3 regions of the Limnospira sp. PMC 289.06 genome follow, and region 3 is predicted to be linked to each of the others. Evidence: riboswitches for the same ligand, from Rfam matches in the RefSeq annotation. Region 3 holds a riboswitch; each other region holds the start of a gene.
The links. Region 3 has a riboswitch for cobalamin ahead of metE (5-methyltetrahydropteroyltriglutamate--homocysteine S-methyltransferase). Riboswitches for the same ligand answer to the same signal wherever they lie in the genome.
Positions count from the first base shown of each region.

Region 1: linked by a shared signal. The riboswitch ahead of P5674_RS01395 (energy-coupling factor ABC transporter permease) and the one ahead of metE (5-methyltetrahydropteroyltriglutamate--homocysteine S-methyltransferase) in region 3 are both predicted to bind cobalamin.
Region 2: linked by a shared signal. The riboswitch ahead of cobW (cobalamin biosynthesis protein CobW) and the one ahead of metE (5-methyltetrahydropteroyltriglutamate--homocysteine S-methyltransferase) in region 3 are both predicted to bind cobalamin.

Region 1 is NZ_JARPLC010000003.1:41,091-49,380, forward strand. Features, by position in the region: gene cbiQ (cobalt ECF transporter T component CbiQ) at 1-309, opposite strand, end outside; gene P5674_RS01390 (energy-coupling factor ABC transporter substrate-binding protein) at 310-618, opposite strand; gene P5674_RS01395 (energy-coupling factor ABC transporter permease) at 630-1,385, opposite strand; cobalamin riboswitch at 1,406-1,566, opposite strand; gene P5674_RS01400 (glycosyltransferase family 2 protein) at 1,610-2,536, opposite strand; gene P5674_RS01405 (argininosuccinate synthase) at 2,658-3,860, shown strand; gene P5674_RS01410 (long-chain acyl-[acyl-carrier-protein] reductase) at 4,335-5,354, opposite strand; gene P5674_RS01415 (aldehyde oxygenase (deformylating)) at 6,114-6,809, opposite strand; gene P5674_RS01420 (carbohydrate ABC transporter permease) at 7,285-8,100, shown strand; gene P5674_RS01425 (DUF3153 domain-containing protein) at 8,192-8,290, shown strand, end outside.
Region 2 is NZ_JARPLC010000009.1:50,348-58,637, reverse strand. Features, by position in the region: gene dcm (DNA (cytosine-5-)-methyltransferase) at 1-202, opposite strand, end outside; gene P5674_RS03880 (DpnII family type II restriction endonuclease) at 189-1,235, opposite strand; gene cobW (cobalamin biosynthesis protein CobW) at 1,605-2,657, opposite strand; cobalamin riboswitch at 2,801-2,946, opposite strand; gene P5674_RS03870 (hypothetical protein) at 3,054-3,296, opposite strand; gene P5674_RS03865 (chlorophyll a/b-binding protein) at 3,346-3,555, opposite strand; gene P5674_RS03860 (ferrous iron transport protein A) at 3,769-4,437, shown strand; gene feoB (Fe(2+) transporter permease subunit FeoB) at 4,465-6,822, shown strand; gene P5674_RS03850 (FeoC-like transcriptional regulator) at 6,988-7,206, shown strand; gene P5674_RS03845 (ferritin-like domain-containing protein) at 7,236-7,727, shown strand; gene P5674_RS03840 (HMA2 domain-containing protein) at 7,793-8,290, shown strand, end outside.
Region 3 is NZ_JARPLC010000044.1:23,202-31,491, forward strand. Features, by position in the region: gene P5674_RS11515 (GGDEF domain-containing protein) at 1-915, shown strand, start outside; gene P5674_RS11520 (hypothetical protein) at 997-1,179, shown strand; gene P5674_RS11525 (hypothetical protein) at 1,198-1,572, shown strand; gene P5674_RS11530 (hypothetical protein) at 1,737-2,777, opposite strand; gene P5674_RS11535 (hypothetical protein) at 2,997-3,494, opposite strand; gene P5674_RS11540 (ParA family protein) at 3,549-4,379, opposite strand; gene P5674_RS11545 (hypothetical protein) at 4,400-4,876, opposite strand; cobalamin riboswitch at 5,050-5,194, shown strand; gene metE (5-methyltetrahydropteroyltriglutamate--homocysteine S-methyltransferase) at 5,535-7,817, shown strand; gene P5674_RS11555 (hypothetical protein) at 7,880-8,290, shown strand, end outside.

The sequences.
Region 1 (8,290 bases), on a different contig from region 3:
GTTAAATCCCCAGATAATATCAGTTTTAATTAATTCGAGATTAGCTGAATTAACCACCCCCAATAGTAAGGCGGGAATGCTAGTTAACCAAAAACTAAAGGGGATGGCTTGCAATTTCAGATAAATTCCTAGGGGGATTTTAGCGTAAATCACAACCCAAATTGTCACCCAAATGGTGATCAATATTTGCAGGAGGGGGGGAGCCGCCAAACTGAGACAAAACAGGGTGGCGGCAAAGGTTAACTTATGTTCAGAGGGTAAATACCTTAACCGATTGGTATAGGCGATCGCATCAATTTGATGGTGCATTTAGGATGAGCGATTTTTGCCTTGTTGACGACCTTTATATAAGCCAATCACATAGCCCACGATACCCGCACCAATGGCGGCTTGAGAAACAAATAACAGGCTCTCAATTTCGCCACTGGGAACTTCTAAGATAGGTTCAAACCAGGGTTGATAATTGGGTTGAATTTCGCCGATGAGATTTTCGGCTTGTTCATCGGCTCCCTCATAATCTCCTCGGATAAAAATTAGTGGCGTTATGGATAAAATAACGACGGCTAAAATCATCCATAAATTGCGATTTTTGACGGGTTGATCAGAAGTTGGTGTCATGATTATTTTACTTAGCTATTAGCTTTCCCAATTTTCAAGGTTTGCAGTTCTTCTGAGGCGTAGGACTCTAGCCAATTCCAAACTACCAGCGTTAATAGTCCCTCACTAATTGATAGGGGAATTTGAGTGACTGCAAAAATCCCCGCAAATTTGATAAAGGAAGCGATAACCCCCCCAGAAGCAGCCGGAAAAGCTACGGCTAACTGTATGGAGGTAATTAAATAAGTGGCTAAACTTCCCAAGGCTGCTGCGAAGAAAATACCTAGTTTTTGTTGGTTAAATTGGCAGAATAGTTGGTAAATGCCATAGGCGACCCAAGGGCCGACAATTGCCATGGAAAATACATTGGCTCCCAGGGTAGTTAAACCGCCGTGAGCGAGTAATACGGCTTGGAAAAGTAGAACTAAACTGCCTAAAACTGTCATCACTGACGGTCCGAATAAAACAACTCCTAATCCGGTTCCGGTGGGGTGAGAACAACTCCCTGTCACTGAGGGTATTTTCAGGGCTGACAGGACAAAAGTAAAGGCTCCGGCTAGGGCAATTAATAGCTTTAATTCGGGGTTTTTTTGGGTGATTTTGGTGAGTTTTTGTAAACCAATTACCCAGAAAGGGATGATTAACACCCACCAAAAAACCGCCCAGGTAATAGGTAAAAAACCTTCCATAATGTGCATTGCTTGAGCTGGAGTGGCTGCACCTATTACCAAATAAAATGTTAACCCAATCATGGCGATTAGGTGTATCATTCGATGATTTTTGCTCATCTGTACCTCGCAGATTTGTGAGTGAGAAATAACTATAGGCGGGCATCCTGACTCACAGATTGGGTGGAAAAATTTGCCTTAAATCTGATTACAGTTGCGGGACAGTGCCGGATTTACACCGAACTTTCCCCATTACTCCTAGTGGCTGTTCCCCACTAGAACCTATAGTTTTGGCTATTATACCATGTGTAGGTCAATAGTGAACCAAGCTGGCAAATATTTAATTAAGTATGCTCTCGGGTGGCCCAATATTGTTGTACGGCTTGCACATTATACCAATTCAAAAAAATCCGAGAAATTTCTAAGGCTAATTGAGACTGACCACGATTAATTAACCACTGTAAAAAATGCGCCATTGTCCTTTCATTAAGTTGACCTCTGAGGGATAAAATCCCCCAGAGTATCCGATGCAAAATTGTCATTTGAATCATCATTTTTACTGACCATGTAGGATGTTTTTGGTAGAAAACTACCCCCATTCTGCCCCTTTGTTTTTCCTTTTCAATTAGGGCGGGTATTTGTTCTAAGCTAAAGGGTGGATGCCAATGATATCCGACGGCGGCGGGGCATTTGATTAATTTTAAACCTAATTTTTTTAGCCTAACTCCTAGTTCGAGGTCTTCCCAACCATAAAGCTGAAATTGAGGGTCAAATAATCCGGCTTCGATTAACCAATGGCGGGCGATCGCCACATTTCCAGTAGCAAAATAAGCGGCGGAAAAATCGGTAATTTTATAGGGTTCTGTGGTGGGATGTTCAAAATTGCAGGTATTGACAACTCGACCATAGGTAAAGATGCGATCGCTTTTTTGAGAGTTGGCAATTAATGCCCTAGCGTGAGCCTCCAGAAAGCTATCAGTTACCACCAAATCACTATCGATAAAAACAATAATCTCTCCCCTAGCCTGTTCAACTCCCAAATTTCGCGCCGCCGCCGGTCCCTGGTGGTCTTGCTGGTAAATGCGAAGATGGGGAAATGCGCCCTGATGAGTGGCCAACCATTCCACAGTCCCATCAGTGGAACCATCATCGACTAACACCACCTCTAAACCCGTCACGGCGGCGCTATAGGCTTGATTTTCTAATGCTCTCAGACACTTCTGTAAAATCGGTAAACGGTTATAGGTGGGGATAACAACGCTAAAAAACATAGATTTTGGGGGACAGTTGGCGATGCTCTGAAACTATAACCTAATTGTTACCCGTTCACTGTTAAATCGTGGCGATTGGGGTGATAATGAAATGTTTGTTGTCTAGGAGCTTTGGTAGATTATGGGTCGCGCTGAAAAAGCTGTACTTGCCTACTCTGGTGGTGTAGATACCTCCGTCTGTATTCCTTACCTCAAAAACGAGTTTGGGGTAGCTGAAGTAATTACTGTGGCGGTTGACTTGGGACAAGGTGATGAACTAGGACCAGTGAAACAAAAGGCCCTCGACTCTGGCGCGAGTGAGTCTTTAGTGATTGATGTACAACAGCGATTTGTCCAGGAATTTGCTTTTCCGGCTATTCAAGCCAATGCTTTGTATGAGAATCGCTATCCCCTGGCTACGGCTTTAGCACGTCCTTTGATTGCTCAGATTTTGGTGGAAGTTGCCGAAAAATACGGAGCAGACGCGATCGCTCACGGTTGCACGGGAAAAGGCAATGATCAGGTCCGCTTTGATGTGTCTATCGGCGCTCTCAACCCTAATATTAAGATTTTGGCTCCGGCTAGGGAGTGGGGTATGAGTCGGGAAGAGACGATCGCCTATGGGGAAAAATGTGGCATTTCCTTCCCGGTTAAAAAGTCTTCCCCCTACAGTCTCGATCGCAACTTGCTTGGTATGGCGATCGAAGCTGGACCACTCGAAGATCCCTGGGTTGAACCCCCAGAGGATATTTATGGGATGACTAAAGCGATCGCTGATACTCCTAACGAGCCCGAATATGTAGAAATTGGCTTCCAAGCTGGCATTCCTGTTAGCCTCAATGGGGAAGCACTCAACGGGGTTGACCTGATCTCTCGCTTAAATGCGATCGCCGGAAACCACGGTATCGGACGCATTGATATGATCGAGAATCGTTTGGTAGGCATTAAATCTCGGGAAGTTTACGAATCCCCTGCCATGGTTGTACTCATTCAGGCTCACCGAGATCTTGAAAGTCTGGTTCTCACTTCTGATGTCACCCGCTATAAACGCGGCATTGAGGAAACCTATAGCCAAATTGTCTATAATGGCCTCTGGTTTAGTCCCCTCAAAGGTGCGATCGATGCCTTTATCAAACAAACTCAAGAACGGGTCAGCGGCACTGTACGGGTAAAACTGTTTAAAGGCAATTGCAACATTGTCGGCCGCAAGTCTGACAAATCCCTCTACAGCCTTGACCTGGCTACTTACGGCTCTGAAGATGTATTTGACCACAAAGCCGCCGAAGGATTTATCTATGTTTGGGGTCTTCCCACTCGCGTTTGGTCTGAAAAAATGAGAGATTAACCCTTTAATTCTCAACTATCGGGGCGGGTTCTACCGTTAATGAACTGCCCCACCCCCTGCCCCTACTTGTCGAATTTTATATAAGTTTTGCTAATTAATACAACCAAATATATTTTTTTTTCCAAAGATTGTTAAGAATTAATACAATTTTATTGCCAATTCCTCGCAAAAAGTTGACGAGATTATAGGGGTTGTGGTAAGCTGGGAGAAATTGCACCCAAGGGCTTACTGTGCCTATATGCAAAAATACAGCCGGAAACCCTGATTATCTCGCGGTTAAAGTTATTCTGCCAGCAAAAAATAAAATTCACGATGCACGAGTTTTTGAGGAAAATGCCCCCACTATTTTTATCACCCTTGACAAAAACCATATTTTGTGCATTCCCCCCAAAAGCCACAAGTAATAATCAGATCCTCACCCGAAATTGCCAGATCAACAGAGTTTGAGAATAGCGGGTGAGGAGGGGGAAAGAATTATAACATCAGTGGCTTAAAACCATGTTTAATAGACATCCGACCAATCATATCCATTTTATCCAAAGTGATTTGATTTCGGCCCCAAGAAAAATTGGTATATATAGCCTCAAACTCCAATAACATAGATTCCGCAAAACAGGCGAATAGCTGGCGACCGGGAACATTCATATTGACAATTTTCATGATTTTCCAGTCAATATCTAAAGCGTGTTCCACAATGCCCCCAGACAGGACATGAACACCGGGACTTTGAAACTTAGTTGCCATATTTTTAGGATAGCCGCCATCAATCAACAAACAGGGTTTTTTCAAAACCTCCGGGTCAATTTCCACCCCCTGGGGCATACTAGCGACCCAAACCACAATATCAGCCTTGGGTAATGCTTCATCTAAGGCCATAATTTTACCCCGTCCCAATTCAGCTTGGAGGTTTTGGAGTCTTTGGCGATCGCGAGCAATCAATAGTATTTCAGCCACATCAAGTCTGCCATTTAGCCACCGACAAACCGCACTCCCAATATCTCCGGTAGCACCACAAACCGCCACAGTAGCCTTAGATAAATCTATTCCTAATTTCGGTGCGGCTTGTTCAACTTGACGGCAAATAATATAAGCCGTGTGTGTGTTTCCGGTAGTGAAGCGCTCAAACTCTAACTTAATGTTGCGAATTCTACCCAGTTGATCCAAATTAAATCTCTCCAAAATAATCGAAGAAAACCCCCCCAAAGCCGTAATATTAATGCCATTTTTTTGAGCATGAGCCATAGCATTAATAATTTTGCGAGTAGCAGCTTTCATGCGGTTAGTAGCCAACATTTCGGGTAAGAAGCAAGACTCTACATACCTACCCTCAATTACCTGACCCGTAATACTTGTTACCTTAAGATCCTCAACAATTACGGGTGGTGCGCTGCACCAAAAATCCAGACCTTGATCAGCATATTCTGCATAACCCAAATCCCGAGCCACAACCTGGGCGTGTTCCAAACTGGTAAGATGACCGATGAGACCAAACATGATTCGATTGAGTTATTTAGTTATTTTTAGTTAACATCCTCTTGGGGGAGGCTATTCTATTTACCGATCTCCCGGCAAAAATATGGGAGTCGATGCCGGATATAGAAATTAATTTTACCTGCAAAGGAGCAGGTTGGCTTGTGACTTTATCCTTAATCTCATCACCAACCTGCCCATAGTGCCAGCAATTCAGAATGAAGCCCTCCCCACCTGCGAGGGCGCGAGGTGGGAGTGTCTTATGGTAATCCCGGACTCGCCTGAGTCCAAATATCACACAAACAAGCCCAGCTTCTAGGCGAACCTCCAGAACATTTGCGCGAGCCCTCCTCACCGTCATTTCTGCGAGTGAGCTTCAGCATTCCTCTCGGCAATATCTTGACTTCCATTCAGGTCGCAGTTATAGCGCTTCCCATGGGAAAATACAGCCAGAGCATAGTTTTTTGAGTCTCGTTTCACCATCCTAGACCCATCGTAAGCCAGTTTTGATGCTGACCTGCCCAATGGCGCTGATGGCCGCTCTGCGGTAGTAGCTAGGGAACTTGTAGAATATCCTATCGATGGACGGGTATTTCACGACAGGACGTTTAGCTGTTGCGTGGATTAAACGCTCTAGGGCTGGGATTTGTTGCTCAGAGGATCAGGCTATGACGATTAAGACCGTGGCGATCGCAGACCGCCACCTGTTCAGCGGTTCGGCTGCGCTCACCGACAGCACCGACAGCACCGACCGTTTTTGTTCAAAATCTCAACCTGACTAAGTTAAACTCCTGCCAAGCCATAAGCAGACATCCGCATAATATCGCGGGTAGTGAAACCAATATTGCTCAGAGCTTCCCCATAGGCAATCATGAAGTCCTCAATTAAGGCTTCTTTCTCCATTCCCAGGATACTGGCATCTTTTTCCACCTGGTTAAGCATTTTCCAGACCAGGGGTAAGTTTTGGCGGTTAGCTTCTTCTAATTCAGCTTTGGACTCTTCAAAGTGAGCTTTCAGCCACTCCTCGCCAAAGTTCAGATGCTCGTACTCATCTTTAACCACGCCTTCGGTAATTTTGCGAGCAAAGGGATCAGCCACCGGGATATAGATGTTGTAAGCAGCGATCGCAAAACTTTCAATAATTAAAGATTGGATCAGCAAACAAGTGACCAACTTACCTTCAGCCGCCGCCTTTTGGAAGTTACCATGCAGTTGAGCAAAGAACTCACGGCCAAAGTCCATGTCGGGGCTAACTTCCAGGTTGCGACCACAAGCCTGAAACCCTTTCATGTGACGCTTTTCCATTTTCGACAGACGAATCAACTCTTCCCGTTCTTCCGGCAGCATTTCACCCAGTTTGATGTAATTATCATATGCTTCTTGCTCACCTTCAATTACGATCGCATTAATCCGGCTATAGGCATCTTTATAGGTTTCGTTCTGAAAGTCTAGTTCAGCAATTGTTTCAAGCTGTGGCATAAATTAAATTTCTCCTGGTAACAAACAAATGAGCTGTTCTTGACACTCCCACCCTTATTAGCAGTGGAATTCTTGGTTCACTGATATCACTTACACATCCAACTCGAAAGCCAGATATCCAGAGGTAGATATCTCCCCAAGCGTTTTGCTCTCATGTCCGAGAACCTGTTTCGATCTGCCTGACCGTACAGTGGGGGTCAAAATTCTGCTATTTTTATGGCTTGCTTCCCCCATCAATGGCCATTACACTGAGAATCCAGATACAGAATTATGGCATCTGACTCACTCAATGGCCTTTAGCATCAGCAAGCATTAGGATCTTTATAGTTTACTTTATCTATTTATTCCAGGAATTGACCAACTTTGTCGTATTTTCTAAGATTAGTTCCTGACACACCCAGTTAAACTTAATAATCATGGCATTTTTGATAAGTTTATCTTAATCCAATTTTCGATCGCTCTGTAACTCAACTTTATGAAAAAATCTGTAAACTGGAATACTTTTTTTCAGGTGCTAACCCTGTTGTTGTTACTGGTGGGGGCGGGAATTGTCCTGCTGCCCCTAGTGATCGTAGTGTTCACCTCCCTATCAGAACCTAGCGCCGCCGATAGTTCTCAGCTTACCCTGGCAAACTACCAACAGGCATGGCAGCGGGGTAGCTTTCTGTTAGCCTTCGCTAATTCCACCTTTGTCGCCTTATCTGTAACCGCCTTTCAGGTGATCACCTCAGCCCTAGCGGGTTATGCCCTAGCGCGACTCAAATTTCGCGGCCGACAGGCGATCGTCTTAGTAGTCTTGGCGACCTTGGTAATTCCCTTTCAATTGTTAGTAGTTCCCATTTTTCTCGTCCTCAAATGGGGTCATTTACTCAACTCCTACTGGGCCTTAATCCTACCCACAGCCGTCAATGGCTTCGGGATTTTTCTGTTACGCCAATATTTCATCACCATTCCCTTAGCCTTAGAGGAAGCGGCCACCATTGACGGGGCCAACCGCTGGCAAATTCTCACCCAGATCATGCTACCCCTAGCCCGTCCCGCCCTGGTAACCCTGTTTCTATTTACCTTCATTGGCGAATGGAATGATTTATTCAAGCCCTTAGTATTTACCACCCGACCCGAGTTAAGAACCGTACAACTAGCTTTAGCCGAATTTCAGGAACAGTTTACCAGCAGTTGGCAACTACTAATGGCCGCCGTAGTTATTGCCACTGTCCCCGTGGTGATCTTATTCCTGTTGGGTCAGCGACAGTTCATCCGAGGCATTGCTACCACAGGAATTAAAAATTAACCCCTCAGCAATTGACAATGGTTTGGCGATCGGGTTTGATGAGAAGAGGAGAAACAGATGAGCAGCCGATGTTCTGGTGAGGCAAATAGGGATGTTGAAACGATTGCGAGTTCTGATCATCATGGGTTTAGTTTCCCTGATGCTGGGGGGATGTGTTCACTCCGATATAGGGATTGAATTTTCTGATCAG
Region 2 (8,290 bases), on a different contig from region 3:
GAGGGGGAAGGGAGGAAATGGTCTTAATATCCCCTTGGGGAGTTTCGGAAAAGTTGGCTTGATAAACCTGTCTAGCATCCCTATCAATTTCACTACTGAGGAGACAATCAGGGATGCAACCGAAGGAGTCAACCGCCTGTTCAAAGCCGAGTCGCAATCCCCCAATTCCGGCGAATAAATCTATAAATTTAACAGTTTTCATTTTCTATAAAGTCGAGAATAAAGTGGTTTAAGTAATTCAGTTCTGACTCAGAAAATACCAAAAGCAAGTGGCTATACTCATCAATAGTATTCAGAGCAGATTGGCGTTGGAAGTTACCGACTCCATCAATGATATAAATAATCTTGTTACCCAAGCCATCAATCTGCTCAAATCTTGATTTTGCTTGACCCGCTTTCCGCTCAATTGTGCTATTTGTGGTTTCCTGAAAGCTAATTTCAATTGCTATATATTTTTCACCTTTATTCAGGACGATATCAAAGTTGGTTTCTCTTTTTCCGATTTGCTTATGGCTGACTCCAGGAATGGTAGAATTGAGGTTGATATCAATATCCTTGTGATTTAACTTTTTGGCTAAATATTTATATATATGACGTTGCAAAAGCTGACCCAAATCATTACTTTTAGCTCCTGCAGTAATACGGCTTAGATAAATATAACGCTGGCTTATAAACTCGGAAAGTTCATCGTACTTACCCATTAATTCTCCAATTTGACATCCCCAAGTCTTAAAAATGCCAGAAATTTTAGTATTTGTTGAATCTCCAGCAAACAGGATAACAACAATAATATCTTTATATACTTCAGACAAAGCGTGTTTTTTAAACAGCGATTTCTGGCTGGAAATGTTAAGTTTTTGGTTTGATAATATTCCTGATATGGGTAACGCCTGAAAACGATAACAAAATTGAGTATTGTTCCAAACATACTCTAATTGTCCATCGGGGAACAATAAATGAAACTCTTGATTTAAACGTTGTAGTTTTTCCCCTCCAAAATCTGCTAAAATTAGAAGGTGTTTGAGAAATAAATTAGCGGAGAGCTTTGATATTTCTAAAGCGGTAAAGATATCTAGGGGATTTTCTAATTCCAAGGCAAGAATTGAGAGAAACTGCTGTTGGGTTTCAATCAACACCGGGATAATACTCTGTTTGAGTTGTTGTTGAACCAAAAACTCTGGCCAGAATAAAGATGCTGACTGATGCAATTCCTCAATTGTTCGTTTTTGAACCATAGATGATTAAACAGTTTTCCTATCAGGATTTGTGAAGCCTTGACTAAATTTGGGCATCCCAAGGTAAATCTACCAGGTCTTAGAGGCTAAACTAAATTGGGGAATACCCAGGGGACGCAATATGCTATTAAGATAAGGTGGGATGGAGACGAGACGGAAAGTGGGGTAAAGTATGATTATATTGGGGCTGTTTTGGCGGCGCTGCAAACTGTAAACCTTAACATATAGCGCTGGCAGACTCGTTGTCAACCCTTTTTTGACCCGGTTTCTTTTTTTAAGGTATCGTGGGGAATTAGAAACCCGGCTTCTGGAAAAAAAACCGGGTTGGTTGGGGAGATGTTAGAAAGTATCGCTAAAATCTCTCAAATTCTACCCGTTTAACGCCATGGTTTCTGATTCCAAAGAAGCGGCTATTTGTTGTTGATTAAGACTACGACCAATAAACACCAGTTGAGTTTGGCGAGGTTCGTCGGTTTTCCAGGGGCGATCGAAGAAGGTCTCAAATCGGTTTCCGACTCCTTGAACTACCATCCGCATTGGTTTATTGGCGACGGCTACAAAACCTTTAATCCGGTAGATTTCAAACTGCTGGGCGATCGCCTTTAATTGATTGACTAAACTAGCCGAGTCCCCAACCGGATCTAAGACTAAATGCACAGCATTGATATCATCATCGTGTTCGTGTTCCTCTTCCTGGTCATGGTGACTTGGGCGACTGTCCAGATGGTCTTCTACGGCTGCATTAAAGCCTAATAATATGTCAGCCGAAATTTTACCTTGCTGACAGGAAACCATCTGCACTCCTGGGGTTAACTCCTGTTTTAGCCATTGGTGAACCCGCTGCTGAGACTCTTCATCAATGCGATCGCCTTTCGTCAAAAGTACCAAATCAGCACAGGCTAACTGATCCTCAAATAACTCCTCAATTGGTGTTTCATGTTCCAAGGTTTCATCCGCTTGGCGCTGCTGTTCTAAAGCCTCTAAATCTCCCACCAGTTGACCATTAGCTAAGGCTTCACTATCAACTACCGTAATCACACCATCCACAGTGGCTTTAGTGCGAATTTCCGGCCATCGGAACGCTTGCACCAGTGGCTTGGGTAAAGCTAAACCAGAGGTTTCTATTAATATCGAATCAATCGTATCCTGGCGTTTAAGTAGTTCTTGCATAGTGGGCAAAAACTCTTCCTGGACGGTGCAACACAGACAACCATTGGCTAATTCGATGATATTAGTTTCCGTTTCTTCTTCGTCACACACTTGGCAAGATTTGAGGATTTCGCCATCAATACCTACTTCGCCAAATTCATTGACTAATACCGCGATACGACGACCTTGGTTATTTTGTAGTAAATGGCGGATTAGGGTGGTTTTTCCAGCCCCTAAAAATCCGGTGATGATGGTTACAGGAATTTTATGCACGGTTTTTTGACTCCTCCGAAATTATAGCGATTGGCTATCTATATAATGTTGAGATTTTCTTAGGGTTTAGATGGGCGATCGCTATGATATTTAGATTGTGAAAATACTAAATCAACCATCATCCATACCTCGCAGATGAATCAACAATAGGTTACTTATCGGCGGGCATTCTGACTGAGAGACCAACAGAGTCCCATCACAGTTGCGGGACAGCGCCGGACTTACACCGGACTTTCCCCGTTTCCTCTAAGGGCTGATTTCCCTTAGAACCGATATCGAGAATATCTTATCACAGGTTGGGCTAATTCGGGGAAAAACTAAAAAAAGTCCCTGCTTATTTCTAAACAGGGACGGTTTGTTATTAGTGACTAGGGAGAGATAGGTAAATTTGATGACTTAGGCTAAGTTAGTGAAAATCAAAGCCCCAATAGCGCCGCTAACGGCGATCGCCATCAGTAAATTTGTAAAAAATCTTCCGTATTCTGCATTATAGCCAAGGGCTTTATCTTCCTGACCACCTGTGAAGAATAAAGACCAGGCTTGGTTAGCGGTAATCACTTCTGAGGGACTGTTAAAGTCCGGTCGAAAGATTACGGGTCCCATCATGTATTGGTTAGGAAAGTTAAAATCTGTTTTCATACAATTCTCCGAAATGCTACTGAAATTATAGGCTGAGAAAATCTGGGTTTTACAGGCTAGTTAACCAGCCGATTAAACCATGTCCGGTTAATACTTCTAAGGCTAGGGCGGATACAAACCCGATCATAGCTAGTCGTCCGTTGAGTTTCTCTGCGTGTTTGTTGAAACCGAATTGTTGCGCTTCCTCTACATATACTTGGGGTTCGATCGCATAAACGTTTGCGCGTCCACCTTCTTCCATAATTTGTCCACGAACCATAATATTTTTGCCTCTTTGACTTCTTGTAAACAAATGTAACACACTACAAACAAATATTGCAAGTAGTTGACAAAATTAATTTTTGTGGTATAATTTTTGATTTTTCTAAACAAGGGGGTTTGTTAAAAATTTATTAACAATGGGATTTTTAACCTAGTTATATGGTATTAATTAAAATTAATTCTCAATTAGCTCAACAAGAGCCAATAGATTATGGACAATGATAACTACTGTGCCGATGTATCCGTGAACTGCTTTGATGGTGGATCAAGCTGGTCAGGATTTACTTACCTCAAAGACAACACTGGTCACGATCGCACCATAAGTGAATCACCAGAATCATTGGTTGTAGTGGGCAAACCATCAACTCCGGGAGCCTTTGCTTTGTCGGAGGCGAAGGTAGGCGATCGCTTATATATAGTTGCTCTCAACTGTGCCGGAGGCAATACCCGTCTAATGGGAATGGGGTTAATGCCCGGTGTAGAATTAAATGTCATTAGTTCCACAACCAGTGGATCAGTGATTATCGCCCTAGGCGACCATCGCTTAGGACTGGGGGCAGATATGGCTGAGAATATTCAGGTCGCCACAGAAAACCTCACCCAGTCCAAAAGGAAACTCTCATCAATGAATAAAACTAATGTTGTGCAGTTGCGCCATGCGGCGATCGGTTCTCGGTTGCGGGTGGTTGGTTATGACTCTGGCGCGGGTAGCTACAAACGGAAATTATTAGCCATGGGATTAACTCCAGGGGTCGAATTTACAGTCAAACGCCACGCCCCTTTAGGAGACCCGACTCAAATTGAGGTCAGGGGATTTAACCTGAGTTTACGCAAAGACGAAGCAGATGCCCTCCAGGTGGCATTAATCGACCCATCCTAAACGAGGAACAAAATTGTGAGTCAGTCTATGGAAGTGAACCGCCAAACCGATAACAAGGCGGCGGTGTCCTGTATTGCTTTGGTGGGGAACCCTAACTGTGGGAAAACGACCCTATTTAACGCTTTAACTGGTAGTAATCAGCGGGTAGGTAACTGGCCCGGAGTTACCGTAGAACGGAAAGAGGGAAGCTATCGTTATCAAAACCAGACCATCAAAGTCATTGACCTACCAGGGGTTTACTCTCTCGACGTGGAAGATGCCAGCACAGGATTAGATGAACAGGTAGCGCGAGACTATTTACTATCCGGTGAAGCCACCCTAATTATCAATATCGTAGATGCGTCCAACCTAGAGCGAAATCTGTATCTAACCACCCAACTGCTGGAAATGGGTTTACCGATCGCGATCGCCCTGAATATGATAGATATAGCCAAGCAGCGGCAAATTACCATTGATGCCCAACAATTAGGCGATCGCTTAGGCTGTCCCGTAATTCCCATGAGTGCTAGTTCCGGGCGAGGGGTAGAACAACTGCGGGAAATTGTCCGAGATGCCATACATTTGGCAGACCGCCCCCAAGCCAAAGTCGCCTATCCAGCCGTTATCGAAGCCGCCCTAAGTGAAATTACCGAATCGGTAGCCCAACAATATAACTACTTACCCCCAGACCATCGTTGGCAAAGTCTCAGTTTATTGCAATATGACGATCGCCAAAGTTTGGTTAATCAAGATGTCGTTAAGCAAATTGCCACCCACCGCCACCGCATACACCAAACCCTGGGAGAAGATATCGACCTATTGATTGCTGATGCTCGCTATAGCTGGATTCATCAGATGTTACAGGGTATCACACAGCGATCGGATGTAGTACAACAGCACGTTTCCGATCGCATTGATCAGGTCATCCTCAGTCGCGCCTGGGGTATACCCATTTTCTTGGTAGTCATGTACCTGATGTTCCTGATTTCCATTAACTTTGGCGGCGCATTTATCGACTTTTTTGAGATCGCCTTTGGTACCGTATTTGTAGATGGCATGGCTCATGGTCTTGAGCAAATTAACGCCCCTGGTTGGTTAATCGGCACTCTCGCCGAAGGAGTTGGCGGCGGTATCCAAACCACCGCTACATTTATCCCCCAAATTGGCTTAATGTTTATCTGTCTAGCCATCTTAGAAGACTCTGGCTATCTCGCCCGCGCCGCCTTTGTTATGGATCGGTTTATGCGGTTTATGGGGCTTCCGGGTAAATCTTTTGTGCCCATGATGGTCGGTTTTGGCTGCAATATTCCCGGTATTATGGCAACCAGGACCTTAGAAAATCCTCGCGATCGCCTAATGACCGTCTTAATGAATCCCTTTATGTCCTGTGGGGCGCGCCTACCAGTTTATGCCCTATTTGTAGCAGCATTTTTCCCCAGAAACGGACAAAATATCGTTTTCTTACTTTACATCATCGGCATTTTAGCCGCCGTGTTCACCGGGTTAGTCATGAAGCATACCCTCTTACGCGGTCAATCTGCCCCCTTTGTCATGGAATTACCCCCCTATCATATTCCCACCCCCAAAGGTGTATTAATCCGCGCTTGGGAAAGGTTAAAAGCCTTTATCACCCGCGCCGGGAAAATGATTGTGATTGTCGTGTTAATTCTGGGTTTATTAAACTCTGTCGGAACCGATGGTTCTTTTGGGAAACAGGATAGCCAGGATTCTCTTTTGAGTGCCGTTAGTCGCACAATTACCCCAGTTTTTAGCCCCATGGGAATCACTCAAGATAATTGGCCGGCTACTGTCGGCTTATTTACCGGAGTATTTGCCAAAGAGGTCATGGTTGGTAGTATGGATGCCCTTTATAAGCAATTAGGGGCTGATCAAGCATCCGCTGCCGACTCCGAGGAAGAAGCAGAAGAAGAATTTAGTTTTTGGGGAGGTATGGCCGAAGCCTTTGCTAGTATTCCCGCTAACTTAGCTGATTTAGGTAATCAAATACTTGATCCGGTTGGTTTAAGTATTATGGAAAGCACTGATAATCAGGAAGAAGCCGCGACAGCACAGCAGGTTAGTTATAGCACCTTTGGTCAAATGTATCAACGGTTTGGTAGTTCTAGCGCCGCTTTTGCTTTCCTGTTATTTGTGTTGCTTTATTTCCCCTGTGTGTCTGCAATTGCCGCTGTTTACCGGGAAACTAATCTGGGTTGGACGGTGTTTGTGGCGCTTTGGACTACTGGACTAGCCTACTGGGTTGCTAGTTTCTACTATCAGGCTATGAATTTATCACAAAATACCGGAGAGGCTTTGGGTTTATTGATGGGACTTTGTATTGTCATGGGTGCTACTTTAGTCAGTCTCAAAGCTGTTAGTAACCGTCGCCATTCTCCCCGTTTGTAGTCGGGGTTGCACTTGCCAAAAAAGCAGGTTATCTCACCTGTTGCTATTAGCCTTTTTTGTGGTAGCTAGTCTCAAAGATTTGTGAAAATTCTGTTTCTCCGTGTTAACAGGTATATTCATGATAAAATAGAGACTAGCGATCGCAGCTTTATACGGTGGTAAATTATGCTACTTCAACAACTGCAAAATCATCTCAGAAATCATGGTCGCGTTTCTTTAGCAGAATTAGAACATCAAATGAAAATTGATGCGGAAACCCTGCGATTAATGCTGGGAAAATTAATTAGAAAAGGGCGGGTTTGTAAGGTGGAAGGTAAAGCCTGCGGAGGCTGTCATAGTTGCCCCCCAGAAGCGATCGAGTTTTACGAATGGATATCTCCCTAATTTAATGAGTGAATCAGGAGTTAATCAAGATGTCAAATAATCCAGAATTTGATGACCTTAAACAGGCTTTATGTGAAGCCATACAGGATGAATATAAAGCCTGTGCAACCTATCGGTTAATTATCCAAAAATTCGGACCGATTAAACCTTTTGTGAATATTATCGAAGCTGAAAAACGGCATATACAGGCATTAATGCCACTGTTTATCAGGTATAATATTCCCATACCAGAGGATGACTGGGAAACTCGTATAATTCCCCCCGACTCAGTACAAGAAGCCTGCGAACAAGGAGTTAAAGCCGAAATTGAAAATGGGGAAATGTATCAAAGGTTATTGAAGGCAACATCAAACTACTGGGATGTACAAAATGTGTTCTTAAATTTGCAACGTGCATCCCAAGAAAACCATTTACCCGCCTTTAAACGTTGTGTCAGCAGAGGTAGTCAAACTATAGCCATATCTAACCACAAAAACTGTGATGGTGGACACCGACATCGACACCGCAGAGGTTGTCAATAGTTATCCTAGTTATATGGTTGGTAAATTTCCATGGTATACTCTCCTAAAAATAAGGTAAATTGACGATGACTGATTCAGCATTATCTACAGAAGTTAAAACCGTAGAAAATCCCGATATTCTTCCCCAAATAGGTCGGTGGTTAGAAGACTATGAGGAAGTGGTGACGATTTTACCTGTGTTGGCGGGTTTATTAGTTACCAGTCGCCTGCAGCTACGGGGCGCGCAAGCCTTGATGGTTAACCTGTTAATGGCAGCAATTATTCGTCAATTAGTTAGACAATTAAAACAGGAGGCTAAGGCTAACTCTCCGGCTACTAATTCGACTCAAGCTGAAAGTCCTAACAACCATCAAGATAATAGTCCGACAGCTACCACAACTCAAACCGAAGATTATACCATTGTCCATTCTATACCCGGACGGCTTCGGCTGCGTATTCCCCGTTTAATGACTGATGTTCTCTATGCGAAACGGTTAGAAAAACTTTTGTCTGATGAACAGCGAGTTAAATCGGTACGCATTAACCGGACGGCTGCATCTTTGATTATTCAATATGACCCGGCT
Region 3 (8,290 bases):
ATCCACAAATTATATATAATTATTGCGCTCAGTGTACTGGTTTTTAGCCTGATTTTTCTCATCTCGATTATGCACCATAAGTGGATACCTGGAATATACACATCAGCCCTAAATGCAATTTTTTACCTGATACCAGGATTAATTGTCCTCCGAGAACCGGTGCGTAGAAATACAATTATTAGGATCATGCTTTGGCTTGATCTGATGCTGTTTATAGTTCTGATTGCCAGAACATTAATCCTCCTAAATTTCTGGCTTTCTCCGAGTACCGATGATACAATAAGCAACTTTCACATGATGGGTTTACTGCTGTTTATGACCATCCCCTGCGTCAATGCCCAGACCCTCTGCTTTCCGGTACTCGACTTCATGGAAACCTATAGGGAGCTACTGGTAGCCAACAAAAAACTTGAGCAGTTATCAACCATTGACGAATTGACCGGGCTATTAAATCGCCGCTTTTTAAATTCTAGGCTAGAACAAGAGATAGCTTACCACCAGCAAATGGGCTTCCCACTCTCTATAATGTTGATAGACATAGACCATTTTAAAAAAATCAATGATCAGTTCGGACATTTAGCTGGTGATTATGTCCTCCAAAAAGTCGCGAAACTCACAAATCAATTGTTGAGAGTCAATGATTTAGCATTCCGATATGGTGGGGAAGAATTTATGGTTTTGTTACCCAGAAGCGAAATTTTACAAGCCCTAGACATGGCAGAGCGTCTGCGGGTGAGTATTTCCCAACTGTACTTTAACCATCCTGATATCCCATCTGATTTTCAGATAACGGCTTCTTTTGGTCTCTCAGAATTGACCAAAGATTTGCGATGCTTAGATGATTTATTGAAACAAGCAGACCTCGCACTCTATCAAGCGAAGTCTCAAGGTCGCAACCAAGTTTGTATGGGATAACCAGACTTTTATTTTACCCGGTTGGGATTAAAATCCAAGGCGTTGAGGTTGGCTGATAGTTATGAGTTGGCAGGCGGGTGATTGGTTGCACCGGGGAGGATATCGAGGCGATCGCTCATTTATGAAACCTTCGACCTCATTGGTCAAGTCATGGGAGTACCCGATCGCACTACCGGATTAAAAGACTATAATTTAAGGGCGAAAGCCATTGACAAGTTAATTGGATTGTCATACCCTAAACAAAGGGCAATTGTGATCAGATAATATTAAGGTTTACGCGCCATGAAGTTCGGATCAAATTTGCTAGAGAAAGCTGCCTACCTGAGCAGTGTCCTTATCGCCTCCAGCTTGATGCTAATGGAGCCAGGTCAAGCACAATCGAGCCGAAACTATCGGGGCCGTTGCAGTTTTTATGGTCAGAACCAACCCCAAGCGCAGTCAACTGGTTGCTCCATTGAACAAAGTTCTCGGAGAATTGTGATCCGTTGGGATGATGGTTATACCACAAACCTAGAGTACGACTCGAATTCCCGTCAATGGCGATCGATACCCTCACAGTCGAGAAGTACGGTTCGCTTTTATTCAGAAACAGGGGATGTAGCTCAAGTGGAAATTCATGGAGGCCCTGGCCAGGGATTGATTGTGATTAGTCGTTAATCAGCTTGTGCGACACTAGAGCAAACATTCTGAATTATCCGCCCCCAAAACCATGATCATATTTATAGCCTGAGTGTTGTTAATAGCAACCCTAAGTCGCTAATTATCAGTCAAAAGCACAGATTTATCATCGCTGCTTAATATATGGTTTGATTACTGACCAATTAAGAACTTTGTCCCGCACGCCGAGCCAGAGATAAAACGCGAGGGCGCGCCCTACCTGTCAGTTTAAAGTTTAACCCATAACGGAAGATTTCCGGCATATAATAATCATCTTTTTCCTGAATGACTACGCCATTATCTAATAAGGTTTTAATTTCCTCAGTCGATAACTGAGCAGCTTCGCGGCTAAAAGGAATTTTGCGGTTAGCGTCTGCCAATTTCTGTAATTTCGCAAAAATCTTTTTTAAGGCAGTATTTTCGATCTGAATTTCTTTTATTTTCTCCTTGCTACAGTCACGTAAAGCATCCCGAATTGCTTTAGGAATAAGGATTCGATACTGCCACCGAGTATCATTCATAGATTTATCAGCGGCTATCTTTAAAAATCTGACCAAATCTCGCGATTGAATTTGACCGTTGAAATCAGAAAGAGCAGCCAGGACAAATTGCACAGAACGAGCTTCTTTAGATTTTTCACTACCCAATTTTTTACCCCACAGTGGGACTAAAGTATCGGTGATTTCCTCCTCGCTCATATCTGGCAGTTTGTCAAGATTAATGTTAAAATCTGGAAGGGCTTTTTTGGTAACCCAAACCACTAATCTAAGTGCTTCTTGCCGATTCCATTTTAAGGCATAAGGCTGATAACGAGCCATCATCTGAGCGGCATTTTGACGCACCGCCGCCAAGACAATATCTCGCCGGACAAAAATAATTATTCCCAAAGGACGACCGGGCTGTTGCGCCAACCATTCCGGTACTTCTTGCAGTAAAGCGCGTAGAGCTTTTTGTTGATTTTCATCATTATCAAAGTTTTGAAATAAGTCTTCTAGCCCATCAATGACGACAATAAGCTGCTGTTTTTTTTCAAATAAATGGTCGGTTAATTTTCGACCCGCCCCGGCTTCCTCCGGTTTAAATCCCACCCCCCAAGCTATGACATCTAGCCAACATTCCCGCCACTGACCTTCATGGAGGTTTCCCGTCTGATTTTGTCTTATATAATCCCGAATATCGTTAGAGAATTTAGGATGAGAAAACATTAATATTTTGGCAGTTTATCTTTGCACATTTTCGACTATTATTTTGGCAGTATTCTCTAAATTGTTTGATGATAATATGGGAGCTATCAAGGCATTATTTGTGACTGTTTACCCAGTTTCCTGGACAAATTTTTCCCAATTTTGACGGCGAACAATTTGCATAAATGTATAAGTTTTTCCTGAACCTTTAGCGCCCACTACGACTGTAATAGGGAGTTGTCATCGATGGTCTGAAGCCAATTGCTTTAAAGGAATCGTTGCCAAAAAATTATCGATTTGTGCTGTCTCAGCATAAACCAATTTTTCCGCCAATTCTTTAATCTGTTGTCGTTGAGATTTTAAACTTAAACTAGGAAGACTTTCTGGGATTGATGCACCACTTGGACTAGGCAACCAATCTAGCAGTGGACTAACTGCATCTACAATACCCGATCGCTCTAGCTTACTCATCACCTCTTCCCAAGTAGGAGGTAAAACCAGCAAACTATCAGCAAAGGGGGTAATTACTCTGAGAATATCCCCATTGTCTTCGATAAATGTTTTGGCGGCTTCCAGCAATTGTTGTTCAGGTTCAATCACCCAATCGGTGAATTTTTTATCTTCAGGAACTTGGCTGAAAATTAAGGCGGGGAATGGGTCTTCTTCTCTGGTGGAAGGCGATCGCTCTCCAATCAGTTCTAAAACTCTCGCCGTTCCGGCGCTCGATTGTCCGCTCAAGGTAGTAACAAATATCCGATAAACTCGCGGATCTAAAATTAAACCTGTCGCTAATTATGAGAGTCCAGCCCGCAAGTCTACCAAGACCACATCGACTCCCAGATATTTCCCGAGACGGGCTAAGATATCGGTCAAGATAAAAGCATTTTGAGAACCTTGGATCAGATGTTCTGGTCGAATTTCTAAAGAGGTAAATCCTGAAGTAGAGCGAAATGATGGCAGAATAAATATCCCATCAATTAAGGCATTTTGTAGGCGATCGCTCACTAATTGAATGGCGGTTTCATAATGGGGAGATTCATCACCATGAACCAATGCTAACAAGTCCGCAAAAGAAACGGGAGGATAGGGCAATCTTCGCTCAAATAACCAACTAATTCCCGGAGGTTCTAAGTCCCCATCAACTAACAGAACCGTTTGTTTTTTAGCAGTTAAAGCCTTGGCTAAGGCGATCGCATGAGTAGTCCTTCCCACTCCACCTTTAAAAGAATGAAACGCCACCACTGGGGGAAAATCTGATGGCATAATAGCCGGAGGTTCGACATTCTCACTAGGAGGAAAAAGCACTCCAGGTCTGGATAAACTCGGAGTCAGTCTAGGAGTTGGGGGGTCTTCCTCGGTTTCTTCCCACCAAATCGGCAAAATCCGTTGATTTTCATCAACACTCTCTAAGATAATATAATTATTTCGGAAGCGAGGGTCGTAGATTTCACTCAGCCAATTTTGGGCTTCTGCTTGAGTTCCCGGACGAATTCCCATGGTTAACCCGTCCCAGTAGGTTCGCGCCCAAACCAACCCGTTTGGCCATTTATTTTGCTTTTTTTTCCGCAGCAAAACTTCTTCTACATCAACCCAAGTATAAAGACGAATATCTGAGGGAATCATCGGTTTATGTTCTCCTTAATTCATTGGCTAATACTGTTTAACCACTCAACTAAAACTTTTTCATCTTCAGGCTTAATATTAATACCATATCGCCAAGCTTGATGAGCTTTTTCTATGTTTAAAGTTGAACCACCTTGGGCTAGATGAAAATTGGGAGTTTGGCTAATTATGCTGGCGGAAATTTTCAGTTCCTTGACCCATCTATCTAGGTTATGACCAGATTCATATAAGAGGGTTGGATCGGGAATCAGTGCTGTGGTTCGCAACTGGTTTCGTTTGAGCAAAATGCTCTTTAGCCCACATTCAACCGCATAGAATAGGAGTAAATAAGCCGAAATCTGTTTAATTTGTTCAGCCGATTGAAAATGAGTATGAAAGGCTTGCCGTAAGTCGCTCACCCCGACCTGAATTTTTTGAGAACCCTGCATTTTGACTATCTTTGTTTTCAGAGGGGATAAGTAGGCGATCGCCTTTGGTTCTTTGGCTATAGCGATCACGACTGTATTTGAGAATTTTAGCTCTCGTGCCGTGGCTCTCCCATGGACTTTGGGCGGCTTGGCCGCTTGGTGAAACCCTAAGCCCTAGAAACCGGGTTGCTGACATCTATCGTTGTTCCCCCAGTTTACAGTAACTTTTCCATGATTTCGTCAAATCTCCGCTTCGTGTGTTATCATGCTTAAATATTGTCGGTTCTGATGGGGACCAGCCATCAGACGTAAGGGGGAAAGTCCGGCGTAAATCCGGCGCTGTCCCGCAGCTGTGAGGAGAGACACAACTCTCGAAGTCAGAATGCCCGCCGAACTGTCTCCTCTGGAGATGCACCAAAAACTGTTATTTTTCGTCTGCGAGGTACGGATGATGGTTCGTTTAGCTTTTTCACAATTAATATTGCCTTCATTTTTTAGGACGACTCCCCTGGCGTTGCATGGGTAGCGCCCTGATTTGAAATTGCCATTTTGAGAAAACTAGCCTTATGTAGACATTGACTGGCAGAGGGTCACTCGTCCAAAGCGTGACTCTAATCAGTCTGGTCTGAGTATTGCTCAACTCAATTTGGCAGATATTCTGCTGCGCTCAATTGTTCACTCCGCTGGTTTGTCGCGGGGATGGACTAGATTTCTGTGACTATTTTCACCATAAGGACAAGGGCAATTTATGACCTCGGAAATTTATACACAAACCCGTCTGGAAACCGCGACTCTCGGCTATCCTCGTATTGGTAAAAGTCGCGAGTTAAAAAAGGCATTAGAAGCCTTTTGGCGGGGTAAATCGGACGCAGAAACCCTCATCCAGACTCGGAATGAAGTTGAGTTCAAAAACTGGGAAACTCAACTTCATGCCGGTATCGATCGCATTGGTATTGGCGACATGAGCCTCTACGATCACGTTTTAGACTGGAGTATCCGCTTAGGCATCATTCCCGAACGGTTTGCATCCTTTAGCGGACTTGACCGTTATTTTGCCATGGCGCGGGGTTTTGATGGCATTCGAGCCCTAGAAATGACTAAATGGTTCGATACCAACTATCACTACCTCGTCCCAGAAATTCCCGAAACATTGCAGCCACCAGACTTTAGCGATTTCCTGGAAACTGTGCAGCGGGCTCAAACCTTATTGGGCGATCGCGCTGTTCCCATGGTTTTGGGTCCGGTGACTTTGCTGCGGCTGAGTCGTTTCGAGATGAATCAAGATCAGGCGGGGAAACAACTAGGCGATCGCTATCTCCTGCTTCTCCAAGAACTCCAAAAAATGGGTGTCGCTGAAGTCCAAATCCATGAACCCGCTTTAGTATTGGGAGATGCCGCCAACTTCAAACAACTCTATCAATCCACCTATCAATCGCTCAGTCAAGTCGGCTTACCCATTCACCTCATCACCTACTTTGATGACTTGGGAGACAATTACCCCTGGGTGATGGAATTACCCGTAGCTGGCATTAGTTTAGACTTCACCCGTGGGCGGAACCTGGAGTTATTGCAACAGTATGGTTTCCCCGACGATAAAGAGTTGGGGGCGGGAATTATTGATGCCCGCAACGTCTGGAAAATTCGCCCCGACTCCGTTTTGTCAACCCTGGAAGCCATTTCCCGTGTCACCCCTAACCTGCGGATTCAGCCGTCTGCTTCCCTGCAATTTGTGCCATACGATGCCCAGCGAGAAACCAAACTCCCCGAACCCTTGCGGTCCGTTTTGAGCTTTGCTGAACAGAAGTTAGTAGAAATCACACTGCTGGCTGATTGGGCCGATCGCTCCTATGGAACCCAAGAACCTGACAAGTATCTGGAAGTCATCCGCAGCCAATGGCAAACCTTCCAGGAATTTAGCCCAGTTAATCAGGGGGTAAAAGAACGCCTGCAAAATCTGACCTCCCAGGATTTAGAGCGGACTTTGCCTTATGAACAACGTCAAGAACGCCAGCCCGTTTTGCCCCCATTCCCCACCACCACCATCGGGTCTTTCCCCCAAACCTCCGAAGTGCGGCAACTGCGGGTGAAACTGAAACGGGGTGACATTACCCAAGCCGAATATGAAGCGGCGATCGATGCCGAAATTGCCAAGTGCATCCAATTCCAAGAAGAAGCCGGACTCGATGTATTGGTACATGGCGAATTTGAGCGCACCGATATGGTGGAATTTTTCGGTGTGCAGTTATCTGGCTTTGCCTTTAGCGAACATGGTTGGGTGCAAAGTTACGGCAGCCGTTGCGTGCGTCCCCCGATTATTTATGGAGATGTCGCCCGCACCGGACCCATGACAGTTCGAGAGTTTAAGGTAGCCAAATCCCTGACCGATAAAATTGTCAAAGGGATGCTAACCGGTCCGGTCACCATGATTAACTGGTCATTTACCCGCACCGATATTCCGCGCAGTGAACAAGCCATGCAGATTGCCTTAGCCTTGCGCGATGAAGTCGCTGACTTAGAAGCGGCTGGGGCGAAGATGGTGCAAATTGATGAACCTGCCTTGCGGGAAGGACTCCCCCTCAAGCCAGAACGTTGGGATGAGTATCTATCCTGGGCGGTGGATGCTTTCCGTTTATCTGCGGCTATTGCCAAACCCCAAACCCAAATCCATACCCATATGTGTTACTCGGAATTTGGGGATATTATTGAGCATATTGAGCGGTTGGATGCGGATGTATTGTCCATTGAAAATAGCCGCAGCAATAACGAAACCCTGTTTGAAATTACTGATGCGGGCTACAAACATCAAGTGGGGAACGGCGTTTATGATGTCCACAGCCCAGCGGTTCCCAGCACTCAAGAGATGGTGCAACAGTTAAAAACCGGGGTGGCTAATTTGCCCGTTCAACAGATTTGGGTTAACCCTGATTGTGGCTTGAAAACACGGGGTTGGGAAGAGGTGATTCCTTCCCTGAAAAATATGGTGGAGGCGGCAAAAATCCTGCGCCAAGAAGCTAATCTGACTGAGAAATAATTGATGCCTAAATCCCCCGTTTTCACAACGGGGGAATCTGTGCCAACCTCCTGATATTTCTTATGAATGAAACAGATAGCGCCAAGAATCAGCCGCCAAATCCGCCGATGAATTGGCAGCAAGATTTTATTGCTACGAATCTATTGGCTCTAGGCTATAACGCCTGGGTAGGGTATCTCAATGGTGAACGGGGTGCGGTGATTTGTAGCACCAGTACGTCAACAGTAGGAATTGCGGGGGAGGTTTTTAAGGTTCACTATGTACCCAGATCGCGTCTCGCCCCTTTTCTAAATGCGTGGCTGGCTGCCCCTGACACGGTGATTCTGCGACACCACTTTATGAATGCTCACATTTTGGAAGCTGTGGATACTTACAGCCCAGAAACCGAGTTAGTGTTTCTGTTGGAGTCATTAAATCAGGTGACATTCTTATACCTAAAAAATTTGCCGATTACCCCCCCGAAGTGCTACGAG